2 regions of the Robertmurraya sp. FSL R5-0851 genome follow, and region 2 is predicted to be linked to the other one. Evidence: riboswitches for the same ligand, from Rfam matches in the RefSeq annotation. Region 2 holds a riboswitch; the other holds the start of a gene.

Region 1 (4,433 bases), on a different contig from region 2:
TTTATTAAGGGATAGCTTTGCCTTCAATTTTTCGAAGCCAGATGTGTGCTGGTTTCCATAAGGCTGCCCTTAAATAACGGCTTATTTGTAAGGTTTTTCGCTTACTTTTTGTTTCAATTTGTGCTAGAACATGTAAGCAAAATACAATCAGCGCAATAAAAACTTGATTCTGAATGGCCCAGTCACTTTGTCCGTAGAATTTCTTTATGTTGAGATGTTGCTTAATCCATTTAAAAAATAACTCAATCGCCCAACGAGATTTATACATTTCAGAAATTTCTTCGGCACTCAAATCAAAGCGATTCGTGATTAAGTGAAGTAGGTTCCCTTTTGAATCCATGACTTTTAAAAGGCGAAAGTAGTTTTCAGCTCGATTTTGAATCGTACCAATGATCACCATTTGATCCGACAAAACAGTCGTTCCTTCTGGGAGTTTAAAATCACAAACTTCCCTGATGACGGCATTTTTTCGCAATCTGGTGAGGAAAAAGAAACCATCATCGGTCATTCGATCAAAGCGTTCGTAGTCTAAGTATCCACGGTCAAACACATACATGCATTCTTTGTCATCCACCATGATTTCAAGCTGATTGCGATCATGTTCCTTTGCCGTTGTCATGATCGCTTTTTCAGGATAGGAAATCCCTTTTTCCATAAACACAAGGCGTAGATGCAGTTTCACACCGGCCTTTGTTTTGCGGAATTTAGCCCAACGATGATTGGTCAAATTCAGTGGCAATGTGCTTGAATCGATGATTTTTAACGGCATGACCAGTTTTGTATAGTGTGTTTTAGCATGAATTTGTGATACTAAATCGAGAAATAGCCTTTGGAAAAGGTCAGGATTCAACCCATTTAATCGACGTGATAACTGAGAAATACTAATAGAATCAAGGTTGATCTCCTTTTGAAGTTGGTCATTGAAAAGACTATCACTTAGTGCATGAAGACTCTCAACTTCCTGTAATTGTGCAAACAGGAATAATTTTAGGAACGATTCAGTCGTTAATTTTTTCGTATAGAAATCTAATTTCAATGTTTTCACTTGCTCCTCAAATAAATGAGAATTAATTGGTGAAAACCATTGTCCAAATGAATTTTTTCGTGTAATCTTGTCCATGTGAGATGTCCTTTATTAGTGGATTTGGACGGGTTACCACCTGACTTTTCCATTATAAAGGACTTTTTCTTTGCACAAAACGAAAATAGTGAAGATTATGGGTATTTTTAATATTGAAATTTAATTAGTGCAACACTAGTGACTTTGTAGCATAATTTTAATAAAAATAGCTATTTCCACGTTAAAATCGGCTTTTAGATTTTAACAACAATCTTTATGAAAACTGCCTATTACAAAACAAAAAGCATTCCTATCCGGTCCATCCTTAACAGAAATACTTTCATTATATGTATGAAACAACACTGAGTTTCTTTTTATCTTTTGATTTCAGTCTCATCTAAAAATCTTCTAATCTCTTCTTTCTCCAGGCCCAACTTTTTTGCTTCAATGATTAACATCATCCACTCATAGTCTAGCTCTTCTAATGTCACTTCACTCGTTTCCAACATTCCTCAATCTCCCCCTAAAATACAATCGTATTCCAGGCAGTCCAGCCGTCTTAGCAAAAAACTTCCAACTACCTTAGACCTGCGACTTTGCGTCCCCCCTTTTCAGAAGGTTTGCCTTTTTCTGCGTTTTATTCTCCTAATGTGATTCACTTATCAATCATTTTACTACTCGATTTTAGTAAATTGTGTAAAAATTTGTCATACACTTAAAAACTATCCCAACTTTTTAGCAACAGTATTCGACAAAGACCTCCATAAAGAACAATTGAACACCAAAGGGTACATACATTTTTTTACATTTATAAAAATTTGCACAAAAATCATAAGTCTTCCTGTCGCCCACTGTCGAAATCATTTTTAAAATTTTCTGACTTTTGTTAATTAAGTCTTTATTCCTAGTTTTTGTTTCTCATAGGCTTTCAATTTTCTTTGGATTGGTATGATATTTACATGTACCCTTTCAAGTGTAATTGCGTCAAAAAATGGTAACTTTGTTAGGTTATGACCACATATAGGACAGATCCACTCCCCTGCTTCCGAACTGCTGTAAGAAGGGCGATAGCATTTGTCACAGTTTTTCCGGTACATTCCTGCCACCTACTATTCTAATAGTTTTCGTTTGTTATTCTGTTATTTTTTGTTCTATATAAAGAATTACTTACTTTTATTTTAGACGCAAGTACAGTTAAAACTAAACACCCTAAAGTGACCATTTTTTCGTTATAATGAACGATTTTCTTTCATTTTCATCTCCATTCTCCTTATATCTTACTTTTACAATTTTTTTTAAGAACAACTCGTTCGTAACAATGTACAGATCGACCTATTGTAAAACTATTTCTATTTTTATGCATAAAAAAAGGAATCAGTCCTTATTAGACTGACTCCTTCATGATAATTTTTAAGATAAAGTGTTAAGTTGAACAGCTATTTTTGATCCAACATCAGCATTATTTTTCACCAATGCTATATTAGCTTCCAAGCTTCTTCCTTCTGTAAGTTCTTTCACCTTTGCTAAAAGGAATGGAGTAACATTTTTACCTGCAATCTCATTTTCCTTTGCTTCTTTTAATGCCGATTCAATTACACCGTTGATAAATTCCTCTTCAAGAGCATCTGTTTCTGGGATTGGGTTCGCAATAACCACTCCACCCTTCAATCCTAGCTCCCACTTTGTATGAATCATGCTTGCTGCTTCTTTTTCATCTTCCACTTGAACGTTCACTTGGAAAGGACTTGTTCTTGTATAAAAAGACGGAAGAACTTCTGTACCAAATCCAACGACGGGCACCCCATGCGTTTCTAAGTATTCAAGTGTTAAACCAATATCAAGAATCGATTTTGCTCCTGCACACACAACAGCCACATTGGTTTGAGCAAGCTCTTGAAGATCAGCTGACACATCCATTGTTACTTCAGCTTCACGGTGAACTCCACCAATTCCACCGGTTACAAATACTTCGATCCCAGCAAGTTCTGCACAGATCATCGTGGCCGCTACCGTTGTAGCTCCATTTTTCTTTGTCGCCACTAGGTATGGTAAATCTCTACGGCTCGCCTTTTCAATATCATTTCGAGTAGCAAGCAGTTCTAACTCTTCGTCTGATAAACCGATTTTTATTTTTCCGTCTAAAATAGCTATCGTTGCTGGTACGGCACCATTTTTACGAATAATGTCTTCTACTTCCTTTGCCGTTTGTACATTTTGTGGGTACGGCATTCCGTGAGAAATGATCGTTGATTCTAATGCCACGACTGGTACATTATTTTTTTTCGCTTCTAACACTTCTTGTGAGTATTCTAAGTATTTTTCCATGTTTGATTGCTCCTTAGTGAAAATTATGTTGAAAAGCTTCTTGTAGCTGCTGATGATTCAATGACGGGTTCACCGTTTCTTCCGTTGCTAATGTTAGCATGGAACAAGCCATTCCAATTTTGCACGCATCTTCGGTTTTTAAGTCACGTAAATAGGCATAGACGATTCCTGCAACCAATGCATCTCCAGCCCCCGTTACATCAACCACATCAACCTTTGGCGGCAACAAGACACCCGCTTCATTCGCTTTTGTAAAGTAAATAAGTCCTTTATCCCCGCGTGAAATAACCACTCGTTCAACGCCCTTTTTCATAATCACTTCTGCCGCTTTAAAAAAGTCACCTTCGTCTTTGATTGGTTTCCCTGATAAAGCCTCAGCTTCATCCTTATTCGCGATCAGCCAAGCCACGCCATCAAGATTTTGTGGCAGCTTTTTAATTTTTGGAGCTGAAACTGGGGTAATGACAAGTGGAATCGCTTCTTCCCTACAGCGATCAATCACTTTAGCAAGTACGTCAGAAGGGAAGTTTGTATCAATCATGACAAGCTCTGTTGATGCAAGAAAGCCCCAGCGCTTTTCAACAAAATCTAGATCGACAGAATCATATATGCTCATATCTGCTAAAGCAACCGCCATTTCGCCATCTACATCCAAAACAGCCGTATACGTCCCCGTTGCTTCATTAGGAAGAATTTTTGAAGGCTCTATATCTACGTAAGACCTGGTGTAGTCCAGTAGCCATTTGCCTTCATGATCGTCGCCTACAACGGTCATAAGAGAAACATCGAATCCTAGTCTTCCCAAGTTTTCAGCAATGTTCCTTGCCACCCCGCCACAAGAATTACTAGTACTAGCAGGATTGGATGTTCCTAACTGAAGCTTATCAATCGCTTGCATTTTCCTATCCACATTAGCTCCGCCAATACAGATCACCTGTTTTTTATTAGGCAATACATATGCCCGACCTAATAGTTTTCCTTGCTTTGTAAGAGAAGAAATATAACCAGCAACAGCCGAACGAGATAAGCCCGTCCTTTCCGCCAACTC
Region 2 (4,433 bases):
CCTGACTACATAGTAGACTATACTGGGACAGCGACTTATGAGGGTACTTTATCAAAAGAGGTGTTTGACCATTGGGATGAGTACTACACTTCCGACCAATGGGATGTAGAGGTTGAGTACGAGGGAACAGTTTATTCAACAAACCTTACAGCAAAAACCATAACAATAACAGACACGAATAATTCTCCAGTAACACACTTAGTAAAGGGAAGACAATATAAAGCCTCTATGGTAGCAGGCAATAACGGTGAATTAAATGTAGGAGCTTATAAAGTTGGTTTCTATGAACAAGGAAATCGTAAAACACAACTAGATATACCGTCGCATAATTCTGGTAGCGACCAGACCTTAACCTATACCTTTACAGCTGAGACATCTGGCAATCGAACTTTTATGTTTAAGGTGGATGACAATAATGTGATTGCTGAAACCAATGAAACGGATGCTGATAATACTAAACAGGGAACTATTCTAGTTAATACGTTGCCAACCGTTGATCTCACTTATACTCCAACTGATGTATATGAAGGCGATACCGTACAAGTCTGTTCTAGACCACAAGATGAAGATAACAACCCATTAACGGTGAAGATCTTTATTAAAAAGGATAATGGAACAGAATCCACAGTTCTTTCAAGAACAAATGTTGCAAGTGGAGTCGAGCAATGTTATTCATTTGTCACAGAGGTTGGAAGATACGATATACGAACAACAGTCAATGATGGTTACGATGAAATTGGAACCTCTACATGGTTCTATTCTAAACCTTTAATTATTAATGGATACGTTAACCATACGGAACTTTGGAAACAGCAGCACTTAAAAGAGGGAAATCAACCTAACCAGTTTTATAGTGGGGAAAAGTTCTTGCTGGATGCAGAAACCTCGCCATATCCGACAAACTACGTGAAAGCAACACTCAAAGCGAGTCGAGCAGACCAATCACTTGTTAATACTTCCGTGCCATTAAACTATCAAACAAATATTCTCTATAAAGGGGAATTGTATGATGTAACTTTCCTCGAATATCCCAAGAACTTAAAGGTTGGACCTGCAGCTTTTGAATTTGAAGTTCAATACTCAAATGGAGTTGTAAAAAAAACAACAGTATACATTGAGATAATTTCAGATTCCTTTAAAACGTTCAGGATACACAGAAGATTTTAAGATTGGAGCAGATGTATACATCTGCTTTTTTTATATTTCTTAAACATTTCATGATAAAATAATAGTGTACCTTATAAATTTAAGAATAGATTAATATACATATTGGATAATTGATAGATAACCACTTAATGATTCCTTATTGGTAACAATTTCCTCCACATTACCCATCCAAAAATATTTCCACTATCAAAATTCTGTATTATAATCATTTTAGTCTGATAAAGGATAAAAATATAAATTGGTATTTATATTTATATAGATATATACAAACATGGGTAAATTGAATTAAAAATATACCATTTTTGGTGTATTTGGTATATTATAGGTAAGGAATAATGAAATTCTGAATTACACAAAGTGATAATTAATAATGTAAACATTGAATCAGATACTAAACCAATGAATTGGGGAAGCTGAGAAATATAATCTTTATTTGGACACTTGGATTATGTGGAGCAACTAGTGTAACCGACCCTCTTAGTATGAATTAAGAGGAGAATGAATAATGAAAAACTTAGGGAATTTAGAAATTACAAACTTTCAATTTACAAGTTACTGTATGAATAAGGCAGTAACCTTAACTTGATTAGATAATATTCTATACTTTTTTAAATTTGTACCCTAATATATTGTGAAAATCTACAATAATCAATTTTCTAATTATGTACACTATAGTTAACACACGAATAAAAGGATGATATCTCATGACAAATGAATCAATTATAAATGTACTTTATTATATTAAAAGAGTGGTATTTGAAGGAGAACACGAATCAGTAACAGAACTAATCTACGTAACAAAAGAGATTCATTCGTGCAATAACGGGATCTCTAATGTAACACCTGAAATAATTGCTTCTTCTCTTAGAGAAATTCCTTTAAGTCAAATTAAAAAAGAGAAGTTATCTTTTGAAGAAAGTGAAAACAAAGTATACATTTCAGAAGAACAAGCTTTACAATTATCTAATCTAGCTAAAGTGGAAGTAAACCCAGAATTTATTGAAACTGTAGCAAATTTACTATAATGTCTTGAATCCAGGTACCAAAAAATGATAAAATTTGATTATAGTTTTTTTCTAATTTTTTTATTTTTTGGCAACCGATCATTTGGTTAGCGGGCATTCTATTTTAAACTACAAGCGTCCTTTAGGGATGAGACTCAAACACTATTAACATTAGTAGTGTTTATTAAAAGTCCATTCTTAAAGGGCGCTTTTTTGCGTGGTTTTAAATGGAGAGGGAAGTTAAAAAAACTATCTTAAAACATTAAGAAGGGGCGTTGATTTATGGGCTATGTATCTAGTTGCAAAAATTCTTGTGAAGAGGGTTTCTACAAGAAGAGTGGGAGAGTCTTTTTTTCTAAGGATTGTATTAAGAGGCAGTTAGGAGATGATGAACATGTTTAAAATTACTTGTTTTGCTCCTATCGAGCCTGTTGATTTAGAAAAGAGACTAAAAGGGATCTATTTTAAAACGGTAAAGAAAGGCTTTGAATGGTCCATGGATGGAGCAAAGTTTCGAATTGAACCTTTTGAAAACCAACCACGAACCACAATGAAGGCGTATCGAGTAAGTTTTGATGGAGAGTTACATGGTGGACTTTACCTTTTTGATCTAACCATTGGTTGTCTTGAACCGCTTGTAACTTGTGTGGAATGTATTCTGGAGTACCCATCTATGAAGGATGTTGATTGGTTCAAGGAATTAAGGAAAAGGCCGTCATATCAAATGATTGACCCTAGAGGACTTTATATGAAGAAAGGGATAAGTGCTGTTGTATCTAACAACTCTTTAACTCTTAAACTTCATAGTAGAAAAAACAAAAACTTAAAATTGGCGGATTCATTAAATGAGATTGATATTCTTCGAGAGGACTTAGTTCCAAGCGAAGGTTTCGATCTTTTTTCGTGTTTACAGGAGGAAATTGCATGATGATGATCGAGTTTTATACGGGGATTGAGACACAATTTGTAGTTACTGAAAACCGCATTTATCGAAATGGAGAGGTTATTGCTGAAGGGGACATTCATGTTTATCACCTTATGTTAAATGATCATGCGTTTTTCAACATCGATCAAGGTGAAAACAACCCACCCTTATTCCTTAAGTTGGATAAGGTGACAGCAGTTTTACCTAGTCAGGAAGTGTACAGAGGAGAGAGACGGAATCGAACTGCTTTTAAAATGTCGTATTTGGTTCGCAAGCATGAAGAATGGATTCGTAACGAAGAAATTATTTCTGCAGTAGATGCTACTCATGCACGACAAATTTTAAAAGCTCAACATGGTAGTGATTTACGTGGTATCCGAACTACTCATGTTGCTTCTCTTATTGATTCGCTCTCTTCAGTTCAAAATCAAATATAAGGTTAAGGTGATTACACATGGCAGAGTCTAAAAAAAATCGATTTCTAGATTATTTTAATTGTAACAAAGGCCGAGTGCTTCGATTGCTAAAGCAAGAAGGAGAATATCAATCTTTCTCTCCTGAGCATGGCTATTTATATCTATTAGAAGTTGGGAAGGTAGCTGGCAATGCACTCATGTTACAAGTGGGCGTGAAGTCAGGTGAATTAATAATCTTAGATGTTGTGACAGCAGCATAATTTAGGAGGAATTCAGATGAAAAAAATAATGTTTAAAGCAACATTAATGAACCCATCAACAATTTCTGATTGTTTTATTGGAGAGGATTGTATCATTGACTTTCTTTATCAACATCGTGATTGTAGCAGCATTTTATTAAAAGGTGAAATGAATGAATTTTATCTTAAAGCTGAGTATGGAAAAGTCATTGATTGTATCGACAAAGAAGTAGAAGAACGAATTTCTACTTCTTTGAAAAACATTGAGGCAGCTGATAAAGAGCAAAAATGGTCCCCTTTGGAAGTTTTTAAAATAGACTTTGAAGTATTTTCCCTGGAATCTGTTTATATCTATTCACCGAATAGAAAACAAGTTGAACAGGATTTTGCTCTTTGGTCTATCTTTGATCCGATGGAGATTTATCAAGTGGCATAATATAAACATTTTACTTACTTCATAAGTAAACTCCCTTTCTAGTGGGGCTCTTACAATAAGACTCCCGCCATGCTAGATAGGGGGTCTATGAGGTGATAAAGATGGTTAAGAAAAAAGGACAAAAGGCGAATAAACCTTCTATTGCAGCTTCTCTCATGGAGACATTCATCGAGGATGGGTATTACCCAGAACTGAAACAATCAGAAGGAAAACTAAAAAAGCTTTCATCTTCCATACGAGAACAAT

The links. Region 2 has a riboswitch for cyclic di-GMP ahead of MKX65_RS24425 (hypothetical protein). Riboswitches for the same ligand answer to the same signal wherever they lie in the genome.
Region 1: linked by a shared signal. The riboswitch ahead of sinI (DNA-binding anti-repressor SinI) and the one ahead of MKX65_RS24425 (hypothetical protein) in region 2 are both predicted to bind cyclic di-GMP.

The regions. Positions count from the first base shown of each region.
Region 1 covers NZ_JBBOOE010000001.1:723,105-727,537, reverse strand. The annotation lists gene MKX65_RS03835 (IS4 family transposase) at 5-1,120, opposite strand; gene sinI (DNA-binding anti-repressor SinI) at 1,435-1,569, opposite strand; cyclic di-GMP riboswitch class I at 1,602-1,695, opposite strand; gene MKX65_RS03825 (pseudouridine-5'-phosphate glycosidase) at 2,471-3,385, opposite strand; gene MKX65_RS03820 (PfkB family carbohydrate kinase) at 3,399-4,433, opposite strand, start outside.
Region 2 covers NZ_JBBOOE010000002.1:44,823-49,255, forward strand. The annotation lists gene MKX65_RS24420 (CARDB domain-containing protein) at 1-1,167, shown strand, start outside; cyclic di-GMP riboswitch class II at 1,567-1,649, shown strand; gene MKX65_RS24425 (hypothetical protein) at 1,872-2,192, shown strand; gene MKX65_RS24430 (hypothetical protein) at 2,566-3,099, shown strand; gene MKX65_RS24435 (hypothetical protein) at 3,096-3,533, shown strand; gene MKX65_RS24440 (hypothetical protein) at 3,551-3,772, shown strand; gene MKX65_RS24445 (hypothetical protein) at 3,789-4,187, shown strand; gene MKX65_RS24450 (hypothetical protein) at 4,280-4,433, shown strand, end outside.